DNA from 2 places in the Levilactobacillus yonginensis genome. Region 1 is predicted to be linked to the other one. Evidence: predicted binding sites of a transcription regulator. Region 1 holds the regulator's gene; the other holds the start of a gene.
What was found. Region 1 encodes Rex, which represses fermentation and respiration genes when NADH is low (regulators of the CRP and FNR family bind a similar motif). Its sites were predicted from a motif close to TTGTGAANTANTTCACAA; they were not measured.
Positions count from the first base shown of each region.

Region 1 (14,782 bases):
ATATCACCATTACACCACACACATAGGGCCATCATCGGCCCCCCTGCTGGCGTCCTTGCCGATTTAAGTGGCTGATCATGGCACGTGCTCGCTGAATTGTCCGCGACTGGCTCTGACAATAACACGTCACTTCGCCCCGGGGATGGGCGGCATGGCGTCCCGCTCGACCTGCAATCTGGACTAAGGCCGCTGTTGAAAAGACCGCATCATCCCCGCCCAGAATCACCACGGCTACGTTGGAAAACGTCACTCCTCGTTCAAGGATAGTGGTCGTCACTAAAAACTGACAACGCTCATCACGCATCGCCTGAACTTTTTCGGTTCTCTCTGAATCAGCAGCGTGGACTGTCGCCCCACCAACAATTCTGGCCCGAGCCAAGGCTGCCACAACTGGTGCTAAGTCTGCCACATGGGGAACAAATAGGAGAAAACGTTGCCCCATGCGCTGATACCCCCGTAATTGACGAACGAGCTGACCCGGGAGCCGCCCCTTCAGCAAGTGTTGCCGCCATTGCCAGCTCAGATGAACCATCATCTGTGGGAGCAGGTAACCGTGATATCGTAAGGGCACATAAGTCACACTAATCTTTCGTTGTGCCACTAACCTTTGCAAATGAGAATCTGGGGTTGCCGTCAAAAAAATGTGACTTCCACTAGCTTTCTGAGCCTGTTTCACGGCTCGCTGTAACATTGGACTCGTGGTGAGTGGAAAAGCATCGACCTCATCCACAATTAACCAGTCAAACGCCGCATGAAAACGCAGAAGTTGGTGCGTGGTACAAATTGTCAGCTGCCGATAAGTATAGGGACGTTCCTGTTTCCCATGCAAAACCGCCTGAGACACACCGGCAAAGGCCCGGGCTAGCCGTGGCGCCAATTCCAAGCAAACGTCCACCCGTGGCGATGCCCAGGCGACGCGCCAGCCTTGCTGCAGTGCCCAGGCTAGTGCCGGATACAGGATTTCCGTCTTGCCAGCACCAGTGACCGCCCACAACAATTGGTTCCGCCGGGCCGCCGCCAATTCACGCACAGCCGTTGCTGCCACCATCTGCTGTGGTTTAAGCGTTCCTGGCCAGGTCAATGGCGATTCTGTCATCAGTGAAAACCGATTAGGTTCCGGAATAGTGTATAATTTATGGTGCGTGGTCAAACGCCCCAACTGTAGGCATTGCCGACAGTACAGTGCCCCGTTCGGTAACTGATCAGTTACCGGTAGCCAATTACCACAGCGGGTACATCGTGCTGAACCACGGCTCTGCTCAATTGCCTCACAGTTGGTCATCGGTCCCAGTGGTAACCTCATAGACGGGACCCACCGACCAAAGAATTGCTCATCATTATCCAAGAAAAATTCTCCCCTTCCGGCCTTTACTGTTTAACTACGCGAAGGGCGTCCCTAATTTTTTTAAAACTAACTTTATTTAGAAGAAAGGTGTCTGCTAATGGAAACTGACTACTTAACCATTCAAGCAAGCGGTAATCACGAACTTGAAATTAAAAAATCACGGTTCATTGCCGACCTCGGTCGTGTATCCAGCGAAGATGAAGCTAAGGCCTTCATTGCCGCAATAACCGCGCGTGAACCGAAAGCAACCCATCATTGTTGGGCCTATATGGTCGGTGAACACGACGAGATCCAACGAGAAAGCGACAACGGCGAGCCTTCTGGTACCGCCGGAGTTCCCATCCTCACGGTGCTCCAACGTAACCATCTGCACAACGTCATTGGCGTGGTCACCCGTTACTTTGGCGGTATTAAGCTGGGCGCTGGTGGCCTGATTCGGGCATATAGTAATGCTACCTCCACTGGAATCGAGGCGGTCGGCGTGGTTAAACTCGTCCGGCAGCAAGCCATGACAATTACCGTGGACTATCCCAACTACGACCGTCTCAATCACTACCTCACTGAAAATCAGATCAGTATCACGGACACCACGTACACGGCGGCAGTTTCAATCACCATTTCCGTTGATTTGGACGCCGTGACCACCATACAAACAGCCATCACCAACCTGCTGAGTGACCGGCTAACCGTGGACCTGGGCGACATTGCCTACAACGAGGTCCCAGTCGAAATCAACGCCAGCAGCCGATCGAATGACTAACCTTACTTGAACACTTGGGCTATTGCGATGTGATTCCACGTAAAAAGGAGCCTCGGGGATTTTCCCCCTGGCTCCTCTTTTGGCTGATGAATTTTATGTGGCGAAAACGTGCGCCATGAGGCAGCTAGCTCCGCTTAACCCCGAGCGCCAAACAATCCAGGATTAGGACTATTCGGTGCACGACGTTAGTACCCACTAGCTAATCGCCTCATATCACACTCTTACCCCTATCTTTCCGAATTCTTCGACGTTAACTTCTTAACGACCCGGTTGATCCAGTGTAAGAGTGGCTGCCGGTCTGACCCTACTAATCCGATGGCCTCAACGAACAGCTCCAAACCAATCAGAATCGCAATGGTCAACAACACGGACCCCCAAATCGTGGACAACGGATACAGCAGTGAAATAAACGAGAAAATTAACGCAATCCCGTAAATTACTAGAACCGTCTGTCTGTGCGTCAATCCCAATTGCATCAAGCGATGATGCAAATGGTGCTTATCTGCGTGAGAAATAGGCTGCCGATTCAAAATTCGACGAATCATAGCATACACCGTATCCGTGATAGGTACCCCCAAAATAATAACCGGAATAATCACAGAAATGAAGGTCACATTCTTCAAACCATACAGGGAGAAACAGGCAATCATAAATCCAATGAATTGCGCCCCAGTATCTCCCAGGTAAATTCGGGCTGGGAAAAAGTTGTACGGCAGGAAACCTACCATGGCAGCAACTAACGCAAAAATCATGATAGCCACCCAGGTATTGGCCACGTTCAAGAAGAACAGCCCGGTAATTCCAGTCGTCGTTAATGCAATGATCGAGACCCCCGTCGCCAATCCGTCTAACCCATCAATCAGGTTGATAGCGTTCACGATGGCAACGATCCACAACAACGTAATGGGTAACGATAACCAGCCAAAGTGCCAGGCACCCACAAAGGGTAACGTTAAATATCGCATTCGGATACCCGCCACGAAGTAAACTTCAATGGCTGCTAACAGCTGAAACATCACCTTTTGCCGTGGCTTTAGCTCGAAGACATCGTCGATCATCCCACCGGCAACGATGATACACTCACCACCGAACAGCCCCCACAACTGTTGCGTCGGCATTTGATCTCGCAACAAAAACATCGTTGAAAACGTAAATGCAATAAAGATAGCTAAGCCGCCCAACGTCGGCATGGGAACCTTGTTGACCCGGCGTTGATTTGGTTTATCCACCGCACCAATTTGAAACGCAAAGCGGCGTACAAACGGGGTTAGGACCGCGGAGATAATCATGGTAGCAAACAAGCTAACAATAATCTCAAATTTCATAAAGTGTCCTCATTCTTTCCTAATGGTTCTTTTGCTAATTATACAAATCTCGTAAATTAAACACAACCACCATTTAGTTTGTAAAAAAAGTTTTTTGTGAAAAATGCCGCAACTTTGGTCTCCCCATCACCACTGGGCGCCAGTCTACAATAACGACATTTGTGATTTATCACACGGATAATAATTAATACTTATAAACGTATAGTGAATACGATATTTACGCTTGTTTTAAGCGCTTACACCCCATATAATACAATTATGCATTCAATTCAGAACAGGTTTGCCCTCTAAATTTTGGGGATTGTCGTGCAACCAGGTCATCAATTGAAAGGAGAGTTTTCAATGGCTGCTAATAAAAAAGTTTCATCAGCAGAAGCTCCTGAAAAGGAACAAGCTTCTCCCATCTTGATTCAAATGGGTATCTTCGCTGCTATTCTGTTCGTTTCCAGCCTTATTTCCCCTCTGTTTCCTGCTAGTTTTCCGGTGCCTACGCCAGTGGTCGGACTGATTCTCCTCTACGTCCTACTAGCCACCCACATCGTAAAGCTCCGGAATGTTGAGAAGTTTGGGGACTTCTTAATCAGTTTAATTGCCTTTCTGTTCGTTCCCTCAGGAATTCAGCTGGCTGCCAGTCTAAAGGTACTGCAAGCTGAAGGCGTTAAGATCATCATCGTGGTCATCATTGCCACAATTGTGATGCTGGTCGTCATTGCCTACACCACGGCCGGATTTATTTGGATTCGGAAGCACGTCTTCCACGGAAATACCGATATCGACCAATAATTTGCCTGACAACGATTAACACTCAACAGAAAAGGATGGAGAATTATGATCAGCTTAAATGTTGCCGCCGAGATGGCGGTTTGGGGCAAGTGGCTAGGCGATGGCCTAAGTAAAACGGCCACGGGTGCCTCTGCGGGTAACGCTGTTTTTGGGATTTTTCTCACGTTGGTCGTCTTCTTAATCGGCCAATGGCTTTTCAAGATTAGTAAGGGATTCTTTATCTTCCAACCCCTATTTGTGGGAATGGTATTAGGAATCTTTATTCTCTTCCTCCTGGCCAAAGCATTTGGCACGGACACTGCCACCTTTTACAAATCGGCCTACCTTCCTGGAGGAAATATCATCTTCTGGTTCTTAAACCCAGCAACCATCGCCTTTGCCATTCCTCTGTACCGACGGAATGACATCGTTAAGCGTTTCTGGTTAGAAATTGTCCTCTCACTGGTCGTTGGACTGATCATCTCGTTATTCATCATCTACGAGGCTGGTAAGCTCTTTGGACTGTCTAAGGGGACGTTGGCTTCATTACTACCTACCGGGGCCACCACGGCCATTGCAATGCCAATTGCGGCAGCTATCGGTGGGAACCCAGCCATTACTGCCATGGTTTGTATCCTAAACGCCGTTATCATCTACGCGTTAGGTGACTGGCTGGTAAAAGTCTTCCGGATCAACAACGACCCCATCGGTGCCGGGTTAGGATTAGGGACCGCTGGGAAGACGGTGGGTTCAGCCAAAGCCTTACAACTGGGATCTATTCAAGGGTCCATGGCCTCCATCGCCGTCGTCGTTATCTCAATCGTCGTCGACCTGGTGGTTCCACAGTTTGCTTCACTGGTTGGCCTACGCTAAAGATCAGCAACTTCTCAAGGTTCTCCCAAGCCGGGAGGACCTTTTTTTATTTATCTTATGAGGAATGTGTCCAGTCATTTTCCAAATAAGGCCACCTCAATTTCCAACAACAAAAAAAGACATCGAGACGAGGTCCCAATGTCTTTTTATCAGTGTCGATTGACTGGTTAATTAGCAGCTCAGTTCGACAACTACTCTTTCAAATGATAATTATACGTCGAGACAATGATATTTTCCCGCGAGTTCAAAATCGTCCGTAGTCGTAACGCCGTTTGGTTATGCAAAACGTTTTGCCAAGGATGCCGAGGAACGAATTGGGGAACCAGGACCGTAGTCGTAAAGTTCCGCTCCGCCGCCCGCTTCGCAATCACATCACAGAACCGCAACGTTGGCGTCGCAATCGACCGGTAGGAGGAATGGATATCCACAAACCGTATGTCTGGGAACTCCTCTTTGAATTCTTGAGCCGTCTTATGCTCCTTCTCAGGGTTTTCATCGAAAGACACGTGCATCGCAATGACGTAGTCCCCAATGGACTGTGCATAATTAATGGCACCAGACGTTACCCGCGTGATGTTGCTGACCAGGACAATGACCGTTGCCCCATCGTATTGATGGATGTCCGCCTTTTCCTTAGCAGCAACCCGCAATTGCTTAGCCACATTGTGATAATGCTGATTGATTCGGTAGAACAACAGCAGGATCAATGGCATGATGATCAAATATGGCCAAACATTACCGAAGTGCAAGAACAGTAAGAAGATCACGAGGACCAGAGAAATGAGAGCCCCAATTAAGTTGATAAAGGCCTTACCCAGCCAGAATCCCTCACGTGTTCTAAACCAGTGAATAATCATTCCTGATTGTGACAACGTGAATGGTACGAAAACCCCAACCGCATACAGTGGAATCAGTAAGGTCGTTTGCCCATGGAAAATAAAGATCAGAACGATAGCCCCAACGGCCAAAGAAATAATTCCGTTAGAGTAACCCAACCGATCCCCTCTGTCCAGGTAGGCGTGGGGTAAGAACTTATCCTTAGCCAGGTTGTAAGCCAAGATTGGAAAGGCTGAGAACCCGGTGTTGGCTGCCACTGCCAAGATCATCGCAGTGGACAACTGAAGGATGTAATAGAAGACCCCGTGCCCGAAGACCCCGGTCCCAATTTGAGACAAGACGGTTTGGTTACTTTGTGGGCGAATTCCCATATAGTAACTCAAGAACGTAATCCCAGCGAAGAAGATGGCCAAGATACCCGCCATAATGGCTAAGGTCGCCGCAGCATTGTGCCGCTTCGGTTCCTTGAAGTTGGGCACAGCGTTACTGATGGCTTCCACCCCCGTCAGGGAAGAAGACCCAGACGAGAAGGCTCGGAAGAACAGCAACAGCGTCATGCCTTGGACGGGACCGTTAAACGAGGCCGCCGCGTGATACGTGATATTACCCGTCACAATGTTGTAGAACCCAACCCCAATCATCACAATGATCATCAGAATGAAGAGGTAAACGGGAACCGTTAGAAACGCTGCCGATTCACGCATCCCCCGTAAGTTCAACAACATAATACCAATCACAATTAAGACTGATACCCATACAGAATACGGATATAGCGCCGGAATTGCCGACGTAATCGCTTCAGTCCCAGAAGTCGTGGAAACCGCCACGGTCAACATGTAGTCAACGAGCAGCGAACCACCGGCAATCAATCCCGCCGATTGTCCCCAGTTCGTACTAGCTACAACGTAGGCGCCCCCACCAGATGGGTAGGCATGAATAATTTGCTGGTAAGAAAGCGTAATCGCAAATAACAGAACTAAGACCAGTGCAGCAACCCACAATTGGTACATCAATGCAGCCGCTGACAAGGTAATTAGGACTGTGGTGATTTGCTCAGTACCATAAGCCACGGAAGATAACGCATCAGACGACAAGAGAGCCAGTGCTTTAAACTTGGTTAGTGCCTGACCGCCTTCGTCCATGGTCTTGAGGGGTTTTCCAATTAAAACCCGCTTTAAATAACGCCACATGACTATTTACTCCTTATCTCCATAAATAATGAAAACGGGCATTCACCCGCCGTATAATTGCTTGATTTAATTCAAGTTCGAATGCAGACGTAATTCTACTACAACTAGCTAAACATTACCACAAATCTCTGACTTCGCAACCGAATATTTGGCAACCGAACTTTTCCATTATCCGGCAAAGCGTGAGAGAAATAAAGGGTTGTTTTTTACTTTGATTTATTGCTGCCCCTAAAGATTGATTTAACAGCACTTTATCCACTCACTTCCTCACGAAAGTTCACCACACGTATCGTGACGTTACCAGATAAAGACGCTCCCCTGCCATGTCGCTGAAAGAGGTGGCTACCAAACGCATCATCGGTACGCCAATACAAAAAACGCCGACCCACAACGGATCGACGCCTTCATTATCAATAAATTGATGAAGCTTACATCATGCCGCCCATACCTGGGTTAGCAGCTGGTGCAGCTGGTGCTGGATGGTCTTCTGGCTTTTCAGCAACCACAGCTTCAGTCGTCAACAACAATGCGGAAACGGAGGCAGCGTTTTGCAGAGCAGAACGGGTAACCTTGGTTGGGTCGGTAATACCAGCCTTAACCATGTCTTCGTACTTGTTATCAGCAGCGTTGTACCCAACGCCTGGCTTTTCGCCCTTCAAATGTTCAACCACAACGGAGCCTTCGACCCCAGCGTTTTGAGCGATTTGACGAACTGGTTCTTCCAAGGCACGCAGAACAATGTTAACACCAGTTAACTCGTCACCTTCGGCTTCAACCTTCGCAACGTCTCCAATAACATTGATCAAGGCAGTACCACCACCAGCAACAAAGCCTTCTTCAACGGCGGCACGGGTAGCGTTCAAAGCATCTTCAATCCGGTACTTCCGTTCCTTCAATTCCGTTTCAGTTGCGGCACCAACACGAACAACAGCAACCCCGCCGGCTAACTTAGCCAAACGTTCCTTGAGCTTGTCCTTGTCAAAGTCAGAAGAGGTTTCATCGATCTGACCCTTGATTTCAGCAACTCGTTCAGCGATTTGATCCTTAGAACCAGCACCTTCAACGATAGTCGTTGAGTCCTTGGTAACGTTAACCTTTTGAGCTTGACCTAATTGGTCAATGGTTGTGTCCTTCAAGTTAAGACCCAGGTCATCGGTGATGACAGTCCCACCAGTCAGGATAGCGATATCTTGCAAGGTTGCCTTACGACGGTCACCAAAGCCAGGAGCCTTAGCAGCAACGACGTTGAACGTTCCCCGCATCTTGTTCAGAACCAACGTAGGCAAAGCTTCACCAGTGATGTCATCGGCGATGATCAAGAGTGAACGACTTTGTTCAACAACGGCTTGTAAAACAGGCAAGATATCTTGAATGTTGGCAATCTTCTTGTCAGTAATCAAGATGTATGGGTTGTCGAGGTTAGCTTCCATCTTATCGTTGTCGGTAACCATGTATTGTGACATGTACCCACGATCAAACTGCATCCCTTCAACAACGTCTAAGCTGGTATCAACACCACGGGATTCTTCAATCGTAATAACCCCATCGTTCCCAACCTTTTCCATAGCGTCAGCAATTAAGGAACCAGTTTCCTTGCTTGCTGAAGAAATAGAAGCGATTTGGGCGATATCTTCCTTCGTTTTAACGTCGATAGACATCTTGTGCAGAGATTCAACGGCAGCGTTTGTTGCCTTTTCAATCCCACGACGGATACCAACAGGGTTGGCACCAGCAGTGACGTTCTTCATACCTTCGTTAACGATGGCTTGCGTCAAAACAGTCGCAGTCGTAGTCCCATCACCAGCGATATCGTTGGTCTTGGAAGCAACTTCGGAAACCAATTTGGCACCCATGTTTTCGAAATGGTCGTCTAATTCAATGGACTTAGCAATCGTCACACCATCGTTAGTGATGGTTGGGTTACCGTAGCTTTGTTCCAAAACAACGTTACGACCCTTAGGTCCTAAGGTGGTCTTAACGGTGTTCGCCAACTTATCTACACCAGCAAGCATCTTGCTACGTGCGTCTTCAGAGAACTTTAATTCTTTAGCCATTATTCTAATTCACCTCATACTAAATTTTTTAATTACGCTCTGTATCAGTGGGAAAGGTTAGTCAACAACTGCAACTAAGTCCTTTTCGTGTAAAACAAGGTACGTCGAGTCTTGGTACTTAACTTCCGTGCCGGCATACTTGTCGAACAATACCTTGTCGCCAACTTTAACAGTTGGGGCTACCTTATCGCCATTGTCTAACACACGGCCATCACCAACAGCAACAACGTTTGCCGTTGAAGGCTTTTCCTGCGCATTACTTGCCAAAACAATGCCACCAACCGTGGTTTCTTCTTCTTGTGGTTGATCCAAAATGACGCGGTCTCCTAATGGTTTTAACACTTGAATCCCTCCAATAAACTTACTTTTTAGCACTGTTAGCACTTGACTAACATAAGTGCTAATCACAATATCTAATATATGGTTTTTTTCGCTAAAAATCAAGGAATTTGACAAACTATTTTGCAACCGTTTCCGGAAATGCCTTAGCACCCATGAAAGCTCGCGAAAAATTAAATATTTGATAGCCGTTGACCTTTGTTTGGGGCTGAAGGCTGAAAAATAAACTACTGGTGTCAGCCCAGCATTAGCAACATTGCTACGACCAAATCTCTTCGCACTACGACGATCAGAGATTCCGCCTGTTATGGGGCCTATGCCACCATAGCTGATTAAATGACCCACTCCGTTTCCTAATTTAGGTGCTAGCACGATTGCTACAGCAGGTTTGACTAGCCTTCAAAGCTTTCAATTCTTCGTCAACGCAAAAAAAGAAGCCATGATTTTATCACGGCTTCCCCTCACCTAAGTGACGCATTGCAATACGCGTTGCTTAGTTTTTATCGTTATAATGTTCCAAGAAATAGATCAACGTTTGCAACTCGTTGGTCAAATCAACGTTTTGTACCCGAATGTTTTTTGGCACCGTGATCCGCAGTGGTGTGAAGTTCAAGATACCCTTGATACCACCAGCAATGGCGTTGTTCGTTACCTCTTGTGCAACGGGTGATGGCACGGTCAAAATTGCCACTTCAATCTGTTGTTCTTCCAGCTGCGTTCGTAAATCAGTCATAGGATAGATCGGTACCCCACTCTGAATGGTGTTTGCGATGTCTTCATTCACGTCAAAAGCTGCACTGATCCGAACATTACTGTCTTGGTGAAAGTTGAAATTCAACAACGCGTGACCCAAGTTACCAACACCGATCAAGGCAACGTTGGTCAAGCGATCTTGGTTCAAGATCTTCTTGAAAAACTTCAATAAACTTTCGACATCATATCCGTAACCTCGTTTACCTAGGGCACCGAAGTAGGAAAAATCACGCCGAATAGTTGCAGAATCAACTTTAACGGCCTCTGATAGCTCGGTCGATGAAACACGTGTCTTGTCCGCGTCCAGCAAAATATTCAGGTAACGGTAGTAAATTGGTAACCGTTTAGCTGTTGCGCGGGGAATCTTTTGGTCTGTCAAATGAGGGCCCTCCTAATCAATAGCACTCGTTGTCACTCCGTAAATGACAACATACACTTTAAATACAATCCGATTGTGAAATTAACTTTCTTAAAGATTATAGCATAACCACTCGTCTTGTGAAACAAATTGCAAATATTTTTCACAATTTTTTACAAATTTCGGTCTAGAGTCAGAATATGATAAAATAGATTGTATTGGTAACCATTGTGCTTAGCCCCCACGGCTGGTAGCGTCCCATCGCGGTTTACTCGCTGATTACGGTTCGCAATTACTCACCAAAAAGCGCTTGATCAAGTCTCAACTTGTCACATCTAAATTCTTCACTAACTTTAATAAACTTGCCATAACTAATTAAGGGACTCAAGTCTTCAGCCGTCATTAAATTTACCAGCAGTGGTAATTCCCCGCTGGCATCCCTTCCAAAAAAATTAAAATTGAATTTTCGAACATAAGGAGGTTGGTTCAACGTGATTCTATTACAAGTGCAACAAGTGACGCGTCGGTTTGGTGCCACCGTTTTATTTGAGAATGTCAGTATGGATGTCCCTGAACACGGTCGAGTCGCTCTCGTTGGCCGTAACGGCGCGGGTAAGTCGACTCTGCTCAAGATGATTGCCGGAGAAACCCGGCCTGACGTTGGCCAGATCACCACCAAGCGTGGCCTGACAATGGGCTATCAAGCACAAAATGCTGGCCTGGCCTCCACCAAAACCGTTTGGAACGAAATGCTGAGCGTCTTCGCAAAACTCCGTGCCATGGAAAATCGGATTCACGAATTAGAAGTCGATATGAGTGACCCCACCGTCATTGCGGACGAAGAACGCTTTCAACAGGTCAGTGCCACTTATGATCAATTACAACAAGACTTCAGCGACCAAAATGGTTACGGCTATCAGGCCGAAATTCGCGGCGTATTGCATGGATTTGAATTTGGTGAGGAATACTATGACAAACCCATCAATGAACTATCCGGTGGTCAGCGAACTCAGCTTGCCCTGGCGAAACTCCTATTGGAACGCCCCGACCTCTTAATCCTCGATGAACCCACCAACCACTTGGACGTTGAAACCTTAACCTGGTTGGAAGGCTACCTGCAGGGGTATCCGGGCGCTATCCTGGTTGTTTCTCATGACCGGTACTTCCTGGACCACGTAGTCAACGACGTCTACGATATGGCACACGGGGGCTTGGTTCACTACCCTGGTAACTACTCCCATTACATTTCATCAAAGGCCGAACGGCTCCGCCAGGAATGGAAGGAATACGACAAGCAACAAGCTGAAATCGGCAAACTTGAGGACTTTGTGAATAAAAATATCGTTCGCGCTTCCACAACCAAACGAGCCCAGGCTCGCCGGAAACAGTTGGAAAAAATGGACAAGATGGATAAGCCTGAGGGTGACGAAAAAGTTGCCCGGTTCACCTTTAAGCCCCACCGACAGAGTGGTAACGTGGTCCTGGACGTCGTTAATGGTGCAGTTGGATACGATGATCAGATTCTCTGTCAGCCCGTTAACCTAGATATTAAGAAACATCAGGCTGTTGCCATTGTTGGTCCCAACGGGATTGGAAAATCAACTCTCTTGAAAACGATTCTCGGTCGAATCCCGGCTATTCAGGGCCAAATCATCTTTGGTACCGGTGTGGATGCCGGCTACTACGACCAAGATCAAGCGACACTCCACGATAAGAAAACCGTTTTGCATGAGCTTTGGGACGATCATCCCACTACACCGGAGGGCGATATTCGTTCGATTCTAGGCAGCTTTCTCTTTACTGGAAGTGACGTCGACAAATCTGTCCACAGCCTTAGTGGTGGGGAACGGGCCCGGCTCCTTTTAACGAAACTGGCCCTGCGCCACGACAACTTCTTAATGTTGGACGAACCAACGAACCATTTAGACATCGATAGTCGTGAAGTGTTAGAAACCGCCCTGAACGAGTTTGACGGCACCATTCTTTTCGTTTCCCACGACCGGTACTTCATCAACCAAGTAGCCACGCAAGTCGTTGAGCTAGCACCGACGGGCACTACGCGTTACTTGGGTGACTACGATTACTACGTATCTAAGAAGGCTGAGCAAGATGCCTATGCTGCCAAAGAAGCAGCTGAAGCAGAGGCTGCTCACCCAACGGTCACAGCTCCCAAGCAAACGCAGGTCGACTATCAACAACAGAAGGAACAGCAAAAAGCCAAACGGAAATTAAGCCGGCAAGTAGACGCGCTTGAAGAAAGACTCGGCGATTTAGAAAAGCAAAAGACCGCAGTTGAAACCGAAATGAGTGCACCGGAAAACTTTAACGACGCCGGCAAACTCGGTGATCTTCAAGCTGATTTGACCCGAATTACGACAGAACTCGACAATACCGAGACTGACTGGACTGAAAAAAGCCTGGCGTTAGAGGAATTTGAGAATTAACGCGATTTAGTTTAAACCAGATAGCATTAGGGCCTGAGACAACCATCTCGGGTCCTTTTTTAATTTCCAATTCTACCGGAGCCGGCGAGTGGTTAACCCCTTCTTGTTTCCTCCCCATTTTTTATCTAATAATAGCTGACAATTTTAGAAACCGCCTTCTTAAACATGATATAATTCATTGAACATCGATTCCGGGGAACTAAAAATTAGGGGGACAATACCATGAAAAAGTTGCTAATAGCTGGACTCATTGCCATTATCGCAATATTTGGTCTATCACAATCTGGATCAGCTAAGACTAAATATTCGATTCAAAAACAATCATTTTGGCAAAAAACAACCATTAATCGTGCTAAATATCCAAAGAAGTCGATTGCAGTCTGGAATGCTAAACATACCAAGGTAAAGTTTTATTTGAAAGACTACCCCAACAACTCTTGGTATGGCCGTGGTAGCGAAATACTAAAGCACGGCAAGACCACCGCTAAGTACACTTACGTCACTGGGCACAACAAAAAGCATAATGACCTAGTCTCGGGATACGTTTGGCATGGTAACTTAGAATTAGGATTCGGCAAGGAGGAGCTTAGATCAAATTATGTGCTCTTAGACTTCTTTGTAAACAATGGTGACTACCTTAGTTATCTCAAAAAATCGCCATCTCAAAAAATAACTCGTGAAATCATCAAGCTGTTTCCGAATAACAAAGTAACGCTTAACATGACAAACATTGCTGCAGTAACTAATGCGAGTTACTTCCCCGACATTGCTCCGTCACCATATTCTGTCAAACCTGATTTGACCAAGTATACCGTCGTTAAATTCCCAAAAATAATTGCTTACCTGAATGCCAGTAAAAATACACCCGTAAAGACACGCATCAAGAAAGTAAAAGCAATTTTAGCTTCCTACGGGTACACGACCAACAAGTTAAAACACCTCTCAAAAAACTACCAAATTGGCCTTAACATCGTTGATAGTACGTATCGGACTACCTATAGTGGCTCAAATATGGATAGTGGGTATGCCTTCATTATCGGTAAGCACAACTAATCCTAACAATAACGCACAGCAAAAAGGACGGTCGCATTAAATGTGACCGTCCTTTTCTGATACCATTGTATTCTTTTAACTAGGCGTTGAAAGATAAATCATCTGCCCTAATCCAGTATTAGCGAGCACTGATACCGTCAAGTTCATGTAATCGCACCCCGCAGGCTAGCGATTCCGCCGTCTCTGATTGCAATTTATCCTAATAAACAGCAGAAGGTCTTGCGAATACCATTCTTTACGAGCTACTTGATAGTAAATTCACAATTTTTAGTTGGCAAAGGAAATCTGTGCGAGCTGGTGGCCGGTAAGGTGGAAAGACACACTGAATTGCCTGGCTTACCGGGTAATATTAGCGTTATATCTGGCTTAACCGCAACACAAAGACTTTCAATCTTTAAACTATTTAACGGGATCAGCCACCCAGTCGAATTCCAAACTAGGATCAGCATTCAACGTTGCGTCAGTAAAGACGCCGTGCTTAAACGCCACGTAGGCAAACGCCCCAATCATGGCAGCATTATCGCCACACAACTTGAGGGGAGCTTTAACTAGATGAGTCGTAGGATTGCTGGATAAATCACGTTCCAAACGTTCACGCAGCCCCTGATTGGCAGCCACACCACCAGCCAAGATCAATTGCTTAACGGGATAATCAGCCAGTGCCCGCTGGGTCTTCTCAGCTAAAACAT
Region 1 is NZ_OZ061549.1:994,696-1,009,477, forward strand. It holds gene AB3Y94_RS04925 (hypothetical protein) at 1-26, shown strand, start outside; gene AB3Y94_RS04930 (DEAD/DEAH box helicase) at 32-1,345, opposite strand; gene AB3Y94_RS04935 (YigZ family protein) at 1,443-2,105, shown strand; gene AB3Y94_RS04940 (glycosyltransferase family 4 protein) at 2,333-3,430, opposite strand; gene AB3Y94_RS04945 (CidA/LrgA family protein) at 3,773-4,213, shown strand; gene AB3Y94_RS04950 (LrgB family protein) at 4,259-5,065, shown strand; gene AB3Y94_RS04955 (APC family permease) at 5,257-7,092, opposite strand; gene groL (chaperonin GroEL) at 7,521-9,146, opposite strand; gene groES (co-chaperone GroES) at 9,204-9,488, opposite strand; gene AB3Y94_RS04970 (redox-sensing transcriptional repressor Rex) at 9,979-10,617, opposite strand; gene AB3Y94_RS04975 (ABC-F family ATP-binding cassette domain-containing protein) at 11,088-13,040, shown strand; gene AB3Y94_RS04980 (hypothetical protein) at 13,263-14,093, shown strand; gene tsaD (tRNA (adenosine(37)-N6)-threonylcarbamoyltransferase complex transferase subunit TsaD) at 14,493-14,782, opposite strand, start outside.

Region 2 (14,782 bases), 600 kb from region 1:
CCTGACTTACGTTTTCCGTATTTCTGTAAGGTGAGTTTCTTTCCGTCACGGGTGACTTTGGTGTAAGACCAAGACTTTTCTAGAGTGTCATATGCCCGTAGCCGATAAACGCCGCGGCTCTGGCGATAGACCAGGTGATTGCCCCCATAATCGTGACCACCAAAGTTAGTCATCACGAAGAGCCACTTCTTGGTTAAGATCATAGCATTGGTTGAAACTTCGGTGTCGTGGCCGCTGTGATGGATCCGGTGTTGCGTCCAAGAACCCCTGAGGGCTTTTGGCGTCCCAGTTGTCCACTTTGACTTGGCTTGTGCAGTCGTGGTTCCCCAACCAAGACTGCCAAGTAGACCCGCCGCGATAGCGACACTTGTTACAAACTTATTCATATAAATCCCCTCCGATGGGGACAAGTATAGCAAATGTTTTAGCTGTAAGCCATTTAATCTCAATTTACTGGTTTTCAATTCTTGAAAAAAGTCTTAAACTTTCATCAGGAGGTTTTTCCTGTGAAAGAACAAGCAACGTTGTCACGAAGGACAATTTTACTAATGGCAGTGGTGACGGGGGTCATTGTTGCCAATTTAAACTTTATTCAACCGATTGAAAACCTGATTGCGGCAGATTTTAATTTATCTAAGGCCGTGGTGGGGATGCTGGCCATGGTGACCCAGTTAGGGTATGCGTTTGGTCTGTTACTGATTGTTCCGTTGGGAGACATTTTCAACCGATATCACCTGATTCAGTTTATGATGGGGCTTTCAATTCTATCCTTACTCTTAGCATTTTGGTCGCCGAACGCGGGCATCTTTGCAGTTGCCACCGCTTTAGTGGGAATTACATCGGTCGCCCCACAGATCATCATTCCGTACGCGGGTTACTTAGCACCATCCTTACAACGGGGCAAGGTGTTAGGGATTGTCTTGAGTGGGCTCTTGACCGGAATTCTATTGTCACGGTCGTTTAGCGGACTCCTAGGTAGTGTCATGCCGTGGAAAAATATCTATTTAGTGGCGGCAGCTATTGACTTGGTATTTTTGGCAATCGTTCACTACCAGCTACCACATGATGCTCGGGGCCACCAAAATCTACGGTACTGGCCAGTGATTCGGATGTTGCCTAAGTTATTTGCAACCCAAAAGCCTTTACGTGGAGCCGCCATCAATGGTTTCTGTCTCTTTGGCATGTCCAACGTGCTCTGGTCAACGTTGGCTTTCTACTTAGCGGCTCAGTACCATCTGGGCAGTAACGTTGCCGGGTTGTTGGGTCTACTCGGGGTTGCGGGAGTAATTGCCGCACCGATGATTGGAACACTGGTTGATCAGCGTTCGCCCCGATTGACCGTGGGCCTGGGGATGGTTTTTTCCGGCGTTGCTTTCGGAATCTTTTGGTTGGTTGGTCACTGGTTACTGGGCTTGATCGTCGGAATTGTGTTGCTCGACTTGGGAACGCAGTTTAGCCAGGTTTCTTGCCAAGCAATTGTGCAGTCTTTGAATCGTAAGGAAAGTAGCCGGAATAATTCGGTCTTCATGTTCAGCTACTTTTTGGGTGGTTCGATTGGTACGCTGACGGCAACCTGGGCTTGGAGTCACGCGGGCTGGAATGGTGTCTGTGGCGTTGCCGTGGTCTTCCTGATGTTAGCGGTACTCAGCCACTTGATTATTGATGAGCCTGACAAGTTGGCAACGGATTAGGCGGCCTTGGCTGCCCCGTTCAGCAATTTTAATTTAAAAGAAGTAGAAAGGTTTGGGACAAAAGTCTCAGACCTTTTTTGCGTTCTGAACATGTGTGACAAAAGGTAGTCAACTCCGCTTAACGCCGCTAGATAAACAACCCAAGACCGGGATTATTCGTCTAGCAACGTTAAGACTGGTTGACTAACTGTCCTTTGGCTTACTCTTTTCTTTTGAGTTAAAAGTTGACACAATGTCACTTTCGTGATAATCTCCTCAATAGTGACACGGTGTCACCTGCCTTGAAAGGAGTCTTAACAGTGCCCTCATCGACATTTGAAAATTTATCATCAGACAAACAAAAACGAATTATGGCGGCTTTGCTAACGGAATTTTCCACTCACAGCCTAGCAGATGCGCAGGTTGCAAGAATTGTGAAGGCCGCGGGGATTGCCCGGGGCGCCTTCTATAAATATTTTGATGACCTGACGGATGCCTATCAAACCTTGTACCGACAAGCAATGCAGGAAATTCATCGTGATTTCAGTTCTCAGGGAACGGCGCAATTTTCTGCAGAGTCGTACTATCAAGCGGTGTCAGCGTTTGTGGATCACTTTAGTGGCAGTCAGTACGATCAACTGGTTAGACGACACTATGGAGAAAATGAAAGTCTTTTGCCGGAGACACCGATCTCAGTCGACTTACCAGTGGTGGATTGGGCGGCAATGACGCTAAGTCACGCAACGATTAAAGAAATCATGCTGGCTCCCGCTAACCGGGATGCCGCGCTGGACCGATTTCGCCAAGCTTTGCAACATTTAGAAGAGTAGGAGGGACGCCTGTGTTTTTAGCACTAAGAGAGATTCGTCACGAGAAGCTGCGGTACGGCTTAATCGTTGGCATGATCGTTCTAGTCACGTACCTGGTATTTGTACTGAGCGGTCTGGCCTATGGCCTTGCCCAGCAAAATACGCAAGCGCTAGATACCTGGAATGCGAGCAAGATTGCACTCAACAGTGATGCCAACGATAGCTTGTCGCAGTCATTGATCACGAAACAGACGACCGATAAGTTGAGCCTGACCAAGCATGAAGCCTACGTTGGTCAAGCGGGGGTGGTGGCCAAGGCTAAGGGACAGGCCAAATTATCGGCTCAGTTCCTGGGGATTCAAGACAATCAGTTTATCTACCATAGATTAACGACGGTTGCTGGTCATAAGCCGACCACCAATCATCAGATTTTAGTGGATGATAGTTTTAAGGATAATGGTTATCGGTTGGGTGATAAGGTAACTCTGAATTCACTGACTGGGAAGTATCAGATTGTCGGCTTTACCCACAATGCCAAGCTCAGCGTGGCCCCCGTCGTATACGGAACGTTGCCAACTTGGCGGGCGTTGAGCCATGTGATGCCCGCGTACCAAGCCGGGGGAATTGTTTCTGACCGATCGACCTTTAAGGGGGCCGACGGTAGTTTACGGACACTGAGTCTCAGCCAATTCATCAATAAATTACCCGGTTACTCTGCTCAAAATATGACGTTTAGCTTCATGATCGGTTTTCTCATGATTATTGCCATGGTGGTGATTGCCGTCTTCCTCTACATCTTAACCATGCAGAAACTGCCGAACTATGCGGTACTGCGGGCACAGGGGATTCCAGCGAAGGTGCTGGTCACCACGACGCTCACTCAGGCCTTGTTGCTAGTTGTGGGTGGTTTGCTGATTGGGGCCGGGTTAACCGCTTTGACCGTATCAGTCTTGCCGTTCGGCGTACCATTGGCCTTTAACGTGCCACTGTTAGCGGGAGTGACTGGTGGCATCCTGTTGACTGGGGTGATTGGCGCTTTGATTCCCGTCCGAATTATTTTGCACGTTGACCCTGTCAGCGTGATTGGAGGTTAAGAATGATGCCAACGTTAACTTTGAAAAATGTGAATAAAACCTTTGGTCACGGTACCAACGAGGTTCAGGTCCTGACTGACGTTAACTTTGAAGCCGTTGCTGGCGAAGTTAGCTTGGTGATTGGGCCGTCAGGTTCCGGTAAGAGCACTTTTTTGACGATTGCCGGGGGGATTCAGACGCCTACGTCGGGGGAAGTATTGGTTGAAGACCGGTCATTTCTAGCCTTGTCGGGGAAGGCGCGGGACGCTTTTCGTCTAAATCAGATTGGCTTTATTCTACAGGCCTACAATTTGGTACCATATCTGACGGTTGCAGATCAATTTAGGCTGGTTGACCGGGTTAAAAAACAGGGTAACCTGTCAGCGGCAAAGCTCGCAACCCTGTTGGAACAATTGGGGATTGCAGAATTGACCCAACAGTATCCCGGGGAACTTTCTGGTGGTCAAACTCAGCGGGTGGCGATTGCGCGGGCGCTGTACCAGAATCCTGAAATTATTCTGGCTGACGAACCAACGGCTGCTCTGGATAGCGACCGGGTTAAGGTCGTAGGGGGTCTATTACACGATTTGGCCAAACAGCATCACAAGGCCATCGTCGTGGTGACTCATGATTTGCGGTTGCAGGAGTTTGCGGACAAAACGTATACCATTATGGATGGCCGTATGACGTTGTCTTAAAAAAATAAAAAAACTTTTAATCGATCGTGCTAGTTTTCTTAGAAAACTAGGGATAATTGGTCTAGTTTTCTGAAAAAGGGTTGCCAGTGGCGGTGGCCCTTTTTCATGTTTTCAGGGCCTTGAATTGGTATAGACTGATTGTTTGGAATAACCGAAACTAGCCAACCATAATGCTCAGTCCGTCACGAAAGAAAGCGTTTACAAGGAAACGTGTAAGCGCTATAGTGTATTTGCTGATTATTTATGAAGGGTGAGGACGATTAACATGAATCGACATTTAAGTACTTTTTTCATATTCACATTCGGAGCGTTAGGTGGCCTACTATTCGGGTTTGATACCGGGATTATTTCGGGGGCTTCACCATTAATCGAACATAACTTTAGTTTAAACATTGCCCAGACGGGATTCATTACCTCGTCCGTCCTGATTGGGTCTTCAGTTGGGGCACTGGGAGTGGGACCATTGGCTGACCGGTATGGCCGGAAGCGTCTGTTGATTTTAGCAGCTATCATGTTTTTGCTGGGGTCATCACTGTCCATGGTCGCCGTTGGGTTCTGGTCCATGGTCATTGCCCGGATTATCTTGGGCTTAGCCGTTGGGTCTGCGTCAGCTTTAACGCCAGCCTACTTGGCTGAATTGGCTCCCGCAGAACGTCGGGGTTCACTGGGGACGTTATTCCAACTGATGATCACCTTAGGGATTCTGTTGGCTTACGTTTCTAACCTGGGCTTCTTGCACCATAACCTGCTGGGTGTCCGGGACTGGCGGTGGATGTTGGGGTCAGCTTTGATTCCAGCCGCACTGCTGTTGATCGGTGGCCTGTTATTACCTGAATCACCACGGTTCTTGGCTGAACAGGGTAAAAATGATGAAGCCTTAAGTGTTTTAAAAATGTTACGTAAAAGTAGTGGTGACGATCCTAAGAAGGAATTGGCTGACATCCAAGTCGTTGCCAACCAACCTAAGGGTGGCCTGAAGGAACTCTTCACAGTTGCTCGGCCGGCCGTTATCGTTGCCGTCGGTATTATGTTGCTCCAACAGTTAGTTGGGATTAATTCCGTGATTTACTTCTTACCACAAGTGTTCATCAAGGGATTCGGCTTTCCTGAAGGCAGTGCCATCTGGATTTCGGTTGGGATTGGGATCGTGAACTTTGTCGTGACCGTCTTGGCAACATTTATTATGGATAAATTCAATCGGAAGACCTTCCTGATGTTTGGGTCAATCGTCATGGCAGTTTCACTGAGTGTACTTGCGGTGATGAACTTCACCATGGATGTTCAAACCGCAGCCGTACCAACCATGATTTTGATTGCGATTTACATCTTTGGGTTCGCCATTTCTTGGGGACCAATTGCCTGGGTTACCATTGGTGAAATTTTCCCATTGAGTGTGCGGGGAATCGGTTCTTCCATTGGGTCCGCTGCCAACTGGATTGGGAACTTCTTAGTTTCACAATTCTTCCTGGTTATGCTGGCATACTTCCATAACAATGTTGGGGGCCCATTCGCTGTCTTTGCCGTCTTTGCAGTTCTTTCTATGTTCTTCGTCCACTACTTGGTTCCTGAAACACGGGGCAAGTCACTGGAAGAAATCGAAATGGAATTACGTCATAAAGATAAGCAGGCTGAAATGTCAGATAAATAAATCAGAAGAGAGTGAGACAAAAGGCGGTTAGTCAATGAGCATTAACGTCGATAGACGAACAATCCCGGTCCTGGATTGTTTGTTTATCGGGGTTAAGCGGAGCTGACTGCCTTTTGGCGCACGTTTCGACCATGTATGTTCGGAGCGCAAAAAAGGGTTCAGGACTTTTGTCCTGGACCCTTTTTTGGCCGGTATGCGACACAGTGTCTGAGTGGTTACTGAAGGTAACGCATTATTGAAACAAAACTCTCTAATTCAGGTTAAATACTGCTAGTCCAACTGAGCTAGTTGCGTGGTGAGTTCCTGACGGAGGGCTTGCTTAACGACCGTTGGCGCCGTTGTTAGCTGGGCCTCGTGCCCCAGATAGAGGCACCACCGGGCGAAGTCACTTAGCTGCTGTGGCTGAGTAATATCCACGGTGCATTCGAGCTTGGCTGTCTGTTGAAAAGGATCCAGAAACTGCAGTGCTGCGGTAGGATGCGGGTGTTGGCGGAACTGTTGAATAGCCGTGGCGCGTAAAGATAAGGTAACGTTGGGCTTAGGACGGGCAGCCTTGATGGCGGCTGCAATCACTTGGGGATCCAACGTTTGAGCCTGGGTAACGGGTGTAATGTGCTGAATGGCTGTCACGGCGATTTCTCGAAAGTGTTGTGTCGTCAGGTCCCAGGCATCGACGTACCAAGCATCCTGACGACTGTATACGTGGCGCACCCAGATCGTGCAAGTGGTATCTGTCAGTTGGAACTGTAATTGTCGGTTGGTTAGGCACGCGTTGAGTAAGGTCTTAAGCATGGCTGGCGCAAAGTCGGTGAGCTCGGTCAGTTTGGTGTTGGCTGGATTAGTGTGACTAAAGATTAGAAGCTCTTGCAGCGTCAGGAGGTCATCTTGCTGGGCTTGGGAGGCAATTGCAACGAGCTTTTCGGTCAGCGTATTCCGGTTCTGCAGGTAGGGTAACTGGGTGTTCAGGGTCGCCAGAAAGCTCACAAACAGGGCCTTGAGTTCCTCACTGTTGAATTGAACAGCTGGAAGCAGTTGATTCTTCATGACTGCGTAACCGCCATCGCGGCCGACATTTGCTGTCAAGGGCATGCCGAGTTCCTGGATGTTATTTAGGTCACGGATTACCGTACTGCGCGAGACGTGAAAGTGGGTCATCAGTTCACGAATCGTAAAGAATTGGCGGTTATTGATATAACGCATCATTGTATTGACCCGAGCCGTTTTATTCATGAATTTCCTCCTAATGGTGTCAGTTTTTGAAACTATTAATTTGTATACTGAGTCTATCATCTTAAGGAGGCCACGACAATATGGCAAATTACACGATTGAAACGAAACCAGCATTCACGGTTTTAGGGTTAGACACGGTCTTAACGGGCGGGTTCCCAGAAATGGGCCAACAGAAGCAGGACTTCTGGCAAAAAGTTACCGCCGACCACGCGCTGGACCAGCTGCCTGGTATCAATGACTATCTATTCGCTGTCAACGAAGCTATTAATGGTGAGTTTCACTACTATGCCGGTCGACAGGTTGCTGCTGACACGCAGGCGGCGGCTGGGCAACGGCTGATTGAATTTCCTGCCGGGAAATACCTGGTGATCACCGGTACGGCAGCGGATCAAGTGGGTCTTTACAATTCCCTGGAAGGCCCCGCCTTCGGTGAAATTCTGCCACAGTTGGCTGATTACGCCTACGTAGGTGGCCCTAACACGTCTTACATGACTGGAACGGATGCCAATGGTGTTCACGGTGAGATGTTGGTTCCTTTAGTCGAGAAGTAGGTTAGGGAGGCTGAACCGATGAAACACGAATGGCGTAAGGCTGAAAAAGCTTGGTATCTGCCGAAAGAACCGCAAGTATTGACGTTACCCAAGCTGAATTTCATTACGATTACGGGAGTGGGAGATCCGAATCAACCGGCCTTTGGTGAGCACGTGGCGGCGCTCTATCCCGTTGCGTATGATTTGCGGATGGCACTGAAGCGCGGCGAGTTGGGCGAGCCTTACGCGTATACCGTCTATCCGTTAGAGGGGGTGTGGTCCACTAGTGATGGCTCACGGGGAACCACTCTCAACAAGGCAGCACTGACGTATAAAATTATGCTGCGTCAACCCGACCGCCTGACTGCGGATGATTTTGCTCAAGCGCTCGCTCGGGTTCGACAGAAGAAAGACAATCCTTGGCTGTCGCAGGTGAAGTGGGAAACGTACGCGGAAGGGTTGGTCCTACAGACCATTCATCACGGTCCGTTTGATGATGAACCTGCAACCTTTGCGAAGTTACAGGCGGTTTTAAGGGAACGCGACTATCGTGTTATCCCCACGATGGGAGATTATTGGCACCGAGAAATCTATCTCACCGATGCACGGCGCACGGCACCGGAAAAAGCGAAAACGGTGTTGCGATACCGCATCGAACAGGGCACGAAGTAGTGATTGGTTAGTCAATTACGATACTGAAAAAGCCACCCAGCCGGGTGGCTTTTTCAGTAATACCAATCGTTTCAACTAGGGTAGCGGTGCAGTGGTTGACTGTTAAAGCTATCTAGGTTACTCGGTTAGCAAAAATCATTCAGCGTCGTAAGCAGCTTGGAAGATCTTAACAATGTCTTCTTTCGTTCCCTTACGAGGGTTAGAGAAGGCGTTACCGTCTTTCAAAGCGTTTTCGGCCATCAGTTCGAAGTCTTCAGGCTTAGCACCGATTTCCTTGATAGACTTAGGAATACCAACGTCTTGTGACATTTGCTTCATGGCTTTGATAGCTAATTCAGCAGCATCGCGGGTTGATAAGCCGTCCGTGTTTTCACCCATGATCTTAGCTAATTCGGCAAAGCGTTCTGGGCAAGCAATGATGTTGTATTCTTCTACGTATGGCAGAAGTAGGGCACAGCAGACACCATGAGGAGCGTCGTATTGGCCACCGAGTTGGTGAGCCATGGCGTGAACGTAACCCAAGTTGGCGTTGTTGAAGGCCATTCCGGCTAACATTTCAGCTTCGACCATCTTGGTCCGGGCATCCAGGTTGTGACCGTTAGCAACGGCTTCACGTAAGGAAGTTTCAATTAACTTGATAGCTTCGATACATTGTGAGTCGGTGATGGGGTTGTGGTCCACAGAAACGTAGGGTTCGATGGATTGAACAAAGGCGTCCATCCCAGTAGCGGCAGTTAAGCCCTTAGGAACGTCCAGCATCAAGGTTGGGTCGTTGAAGGAAACCAACGGAATGTTCCGCCATGAAACAACCACGAACTTCAAGTGAGTTTCTTCGTTCGTGATAACGGCGTGACGGGTCAGTTCTGAACCGGTCCCGGCAGTCGTGTTCACGGCGATCAGTGGTGGTAGAGCCTTGTCGAGCGTTTCGATCCCAGCTAACTTGGTGATGTCATCACCGTTAGTTAAGATGATCCCGGCACCTTTACCAGTATCATGGGCAGAGCCTCCACCAACGGTAATGATGGCGTCCGCACCGGATTCTTCATAAAGTTTTTTAACTTCTTTAATGTTACGGATCTTAGGGTTTGGTTCAACGTTGTTGTAAACAACGTAGTCAATACCGGCGGCCTTTAATGAGGCCAACGTTTGTTGAACGGCACCGCCTTCAAGACCTTCAAGGAACTTATCAGTAACGATGACGGGCTTCTTCATGCCAAGAGTCTTTGCACGATCACCAATCTTGTTAATAACGCCAGGGCCAAAAAAGTTGACACTGGGCATCAGAAAATCATAACTACGTTCAGCCATAAAGCAAATGCCTTCTTTCAGAAGTTTTGAAAACCATTAGTATCAATTTCACAATGTAATTATAGCCGAAATACTTACAGTTGACAACCGCTTTACTAAAAAGATTGTTAATTTATTTACAAATCGTTTCTAGCCTTGCTATTAAGGCTTTTCAGTTAACGGCTGAAATTAAACCGTTTGATTTCAAGTTAACCGTCCTGACTATGAAAATTATGATGTATTTCACGAGCAGGCACGAATTAGCGCTTAAATACACCCTTTTAGGGCCGGCATCTAATGAAAAGAAAAATATTAATCGTATGATTTATATTTCGCGTTAGCCATTGTAGTTATTGATTAGATAGCTTAAAATTAACTTATTGGCACATCATTTATACATAGAAAAGTTTTATGCGGAGGTAAGACAACATGAAAGTGAGAAAACACTGGCTCATTGCAATTGTGGCACTGTTGGCCGTTGGTGGTTTAGCTGGATGTTCATCTGGCGTGAATGATCAAGCTAAGAATGCTGATCAGGCGAGTTCAAGTAATTCATCCAATGCCAAGACGGCGAAGGATGAGTCCATTTTGAAGGAAGCTCAAGAATTAAACGCGGATGGTAAATACAAGAAGTCCAACCAAAAGTTAAGTACCATTGATCTAGCTGACTTAAACAAGAAAGGCTTTGGTACGCTGAAGACGGAATTCTTCAACCTGCAGAAGAGTAACGATAAATTCCTGTTGAAGAAGAGCCAGTCCGGTAGTAAGACCGCTGCTACGAACAATGGCGGGTCAACGACGTCCAATACTGCGCCAACGACCAACAATAGCTTCAATAGCTATGGGAAGTTCACTGGGGATTACTACTTTTACAACGATGATGATGGCGACCGGCAACAATCCAGTCTGACCATTAATTCTGACGGCACTGTGATCCAAAACAATAATGACGGGTCCGCATTCCACGGGTCCGCCACGGTGAAGAGTTCTGGTGAGACAGGCGTTCTGTCCTATGATGTGACGTCAGACACTAACGATACCAAGAGTATCAATGCAAACGTTGAAGTTGATGTCGTTTGGAGTAACGGTGAACACGAAACCTACTATGGCTACATGTCATATGACGGTGATTCCGTGCTGACCGATGGTAAGAGCTACGATGGCGACCTGGTCAACGAAGTTTGGGTTCACTATTAAAGATTAATAATTAAACGATACACGGGGGACTCTCTAATAATTGAGAACTTACCCGTGTATTTTTTAATCAAATTGAAGGGAGTCCCATATGAAGAAATGGGTTTTAATGAGTCTGAGCGCATTGGCCGTTGTTGCCTTAATAAGTGGTTGTCAGAAAAAGACGAGCAATAGCGACAAGGAGTCAGTGGATCAGGCGACTCGGTCAAGCACGAAGGCTCAGTCATCTCGCAAACAAACGGGTAGTTCTGTCGGTAAACAGCGGGCGACACCAGTTAAAACCAAACAGTCATCGCCGTTTAAGCAAATCGTGGCACAAACCATGGGCCGCTTAAAGGGACAGAATGCCGTCTACGTTCAACCGGTTGGGAGCGCAGCCTATCAGTGGCACGTTAAGTCACAGAAGGCTGCAAGTGATATCAAGCTGTTTATCTTAGCTACCGTATATCAACAGGTTCAGACGGGGAAATTTAATTTAACGGCCACGTACACGTTAAAGGATAGTGACAAGGTCGGGGGAACTGGGAGCCTGCAGGGGATGGCGGCCGGAACCAGGTTGACGAACCAAGAACTCTTGAAATATATGATGACGGTGAGTGATAATACGGCCACCAACGTGGTGATTCGTAAGGTAGGTGGCTTTGACGCCGTCAATCAAGAGATTAAACGTCTGGGAGCCACTCAGACAGTTCTCCAACGGAAGATGATGGATCAAAAGTCGTTAGCAGCGGGTAAAGATAATATGACCTCGGCCCGTGACTTGGGGCAATTATTAGTGAAATTGTGGCAGCACCAGTTGGTTTCAAAGTCGGCTGATACGGCGATGTTGAAGTTGATGGCGGCCAATACTAATCACAGTAAGCTTCCCAAGCTGCTTCCGAGTGATCGACAGATTTATAACAAGACTGGTGAGTTTGACACTTACGGGGTTGAAAACGATGCAGCAATCTTTGTGAAGGGCAAACGGGCCGTTATTGTGGTAGCCCTGTCACAGGGTGGCACGTTGGCCGAACAGGTTGCGGCCATGAACCAGTTGGGCAAACAGGTCGATGCAGTGGTCTTTAAGTAAGTGACTTAGATAATTCGAAAGATTCACCACGGTTAGCTGCAGAAGCCGCTATAATGGGAGTTAGTTAGGGTAAATTAGCACTTAATTTTAATGGGTAGGAAGGGATACAGATGAAAGACATTAAGGCCCATCGTCAGGCTGAACAGGTGGTGTGGGCTAAGCGTCAGCAACAGGAATTAAAGAAGCTTCGCGGAGCTCAGTGCCACTTGTATTTAAACGTTGGGGCCTACCTACTGATTTCTGTGATTGAGTTTTATCTAGCAATCATTGGCCATTCGCAAACCTTGCGAGCAGATGCTTTCAACAATCTGTCTGGTATTATTTCGACGGTCCTCCTGTTGGTTGGAATCTACATTGCCCGGGATATCCACGATGATGATTTGATGGGCCAACCGTTGCCTGAAGAAGACGGCAATGGTAGCCAGCGCCTACAACTGACCCGGTTTCATTACGAAACGGTCTTCACGATGATTACCGGGATCGTTATGATTGCCATTGCGGCTAGCGTTATCTATGGTGGCGTTCGGGGGTTGATGAACCCAGCGACTCAGGAAGTCCCGCAGGCGATTACCCTAGTGGGTGCTGGAATTGCGACCGTAATTATGGTTGGTGTTTGGTGGTTAAACAAGCGGGCTGGTCGGAAATTACAAAACGCTGCGTTGACTGCGGCTGCCCAGGATAGTTTAAGTGATGCGGTCACCAGTTTAGGAACGATGCTAGCCATCGGCGGTGCCTTATGGTTTAAGGTTAGCTGGCTAGATGGCGTGGCCAGCATTTTAGTGGGGATCTATATTCTAATGGCTGGTGTGCGGATTTTTCGGGAAAGCAGTTTGAACTTAGCAGATTACTTTGATCCAGAAGTAGAGGATAAGTTTCGTCAAGCTGTTAATGAGTTTGAGGCAGTTCAGGAGGTTGCGGAACTCAAGGCCCACTACAACGGGAACGTGGTTACGCTGAATTTGGTGATTGTCGTGGATCCTCACATGGAGGTCCGAGATAGTTATCAACTGGGCGAAGAAATTGAGGCACGGATGCGCTGCCAATTTGGAATTGTTGATACCGACGTCATGACGATTCCTGGCAGCTAGTTGGTAAAGTTTTTGAATGAAAAGAGGAGACTCAGACGGCTGTCTGGTCCTCTTTTTTGTTATCAATCAGTTATTAATAATTTAAGGCTGATAATTGAACTGCCAGGTTGTAGCTGACCAATGGCGGTTTCGCTGAATGATATGGTTACCAAAAAGTACCTACTGTTCAAAACGATGAGTATCGATTAGAATGGGTGAAAAGATAAGGGGGTCTTCTCGTGAAGAAGTCGTATAATAACGGGGTTGAAGCAACGTTGGGCGTAATCAGTGGTAAGTGGAAACCCCAACTGCTCTGCCACTTAGGCAATCGGCCCCAACGGACTTGTGATCTTCGCCAGAAGTTACCGGCTATTTCACAGAAGGTCTTGACCCAACAGTTGCGGGAGCTGGAGCAGGATGGTATCATTACCCGTCAGATTTCTGGTGACCGGGCACCGTTTAAAGTGACGTATGCCCTGACTGAGCTGGGCCATTCACTGGGAGAAATTTTGGTACAGATGTCGTTGTGGGGTGAGCAGCGAGCGAATCAAGTCCCCGACATGGAAATCACTCACGACCACGAAGGTTTCAACCAACTTTTACAAAATTCTTGAGGAGGCACTTTAAAGTGCCTTCTTTTTTAATGGCTGGGTAACGGTTATGCTAGATTCTGTTGAGGAGGTGGCAAATGAAATCGACTATAACGGGGCTTAACGTGATGCGAGCTACGGTGACTCAGCCCGCCCAATGGCACCTGTTGCTGGTACTTGCAATGGGACCGCGGACGTCATTGGCGTTGTGGCAAGAAGTTCCGTGGCAACGAAAATGGCAGTATTTTAGTGCGTTGGTTCGACTTCAACGCCACCAACTCGTGATGTTTCACATGAAACAACGCTGTTGGACGTTGACCGCTACCGGTGAGACGCTGCGGCCCGTCCTAAGTGCCATTCAAAAATGTTCAGAAGTGAAGGGAGAAAGTTCAAATGACGTATAACTTTATGCAACCGTACAGGTTTGCCAATGGTTTAACCTTAAAGAACCGCATGGTCATGTCACCCACGACCACGATGTCTAGTTTTTACAATGGCCGGGTCACGAACGATGAGATTGCCTTTTACGGGGCCCGTTCCGGCGGTCTTGGTCTGATTATCGGTGAAGTGGCTAATGTGATTGCCAGCGGTAAAGGGTTTGAAGGGGAACTGTCGATTGCTGATGATGGTGATATTGCTGGCTTGAGCGAGTTAGCCCACGCCATGAAACGCAATGGTACCAAGGCAATTCTGCAGATATTCCATGCGGGTCGAAAGTCGAACGACAGTATTTTGCGGGGTGAACAGCCCGTTAGCGCCAGTGCCATCGCTGCGGCCTATCCTGCCGACTCTCAGGAACCCCGGGCACTGACCGCCAATGAAGTCGATGAGATCATTGCGGCTTTTGGTGCGGCAACTCGTCGGGCCATCGCTGCTGGTTTTGATGGTGTAGAGCTCCATGGGGCCAACACTTACCTGTTACAGCAGTTCTTTTCTCCTAACTCTAATCAGCGGACAGACCAGTGGGGTGGTGACCGCGAGGCTCGGATGAGTTTTGCTAAGGCCGTCATTGCCAGTGCACATGCTGCTATTGCGGAAAATGCTGACCGACCATTTTTGCTGGGTTACCGCTTTTCTCCGGAAGAGATTGAAACCCCGGGGATTCGTTTGGCGGATAGCTTGGCCTTCGTGGATATGTTAGCGGAAACGACTATCGACTACGTTCACGTGTCAATGGGGTCAGCTCAGCGGACGTCTTTGAATGACAAGACAGACCACGACCCAATTCTGACGAAGGTGGTCCAG
Region 2 is NZ_OZ061549.1:1,593,933-1,608,714, reverse strand. It holds gene AB3Y94_RS07670 (hypothetical protein) at 1-386, opposite strand, end outside; gene AB3Y94_RS07665 (MFS transporter) at 507-1,691, shown strand; gene AB3Y94_RS07660 (TetR/AcrR family transcriptional regulator) at 1,991-2,500, shown strand; gene AB3Y94_RS07655 (FtsX-like permease family protein) at 2,512-3,573, shown strand; gene AB3Y94_RS07650 (ABC transporter ATP-binding protein) at 3,579-4,250, shown strand; gene AB3Y94_RS07645 (sugar porter family MFS transporter) at 4,516-5,898, shown strand; gene AB3Y94_RS07640 (helix-turn-helix transcriptional regulator) at 6,169-7,128, opposite strand; gene AB3Y94_RS07635 (GyrI-like domain-containing protein) at 7,209-7,679, shown strand; gene AB3Y94_RS07630 (GyrI-like domain-containing protein) at 7,698-8,330, shown strand; gene AB3Y94_RS07625 (iron-containing alcohol dehydrogenase) at 8,466-9,638, opposite strand; gene AB3Y94_RS07620 (hypothetical protein) at 10,047-10,814, shown strand; gene AB3Y94_RS07615 (serine hydrolase) at 10,903-11,880, shown strand; gene AB3Y94_RS07610 (cation diffusion facilitator family transporter) at 11,991-12,968, shown strand; gene AB3Y94_RS07605 (winged helix-turn-helix transcriptional regulator) at 13,187-13,561, shown strand; gene AB3Y94_RS07600 (hypothetical protein) at 13,636-13,941, shown strand; gene AB3Y94_RS07595 (NADH-dependent flavin oxidoreductase) at 13,931-14,782, shown strand, end outside.
Region 2: a site for Rex is predicted at 9,743-9,760, ahead of AB3Y94_RS07625 (iron-containing alcohol dehydrogenase). Genes of this name have one in related genera too.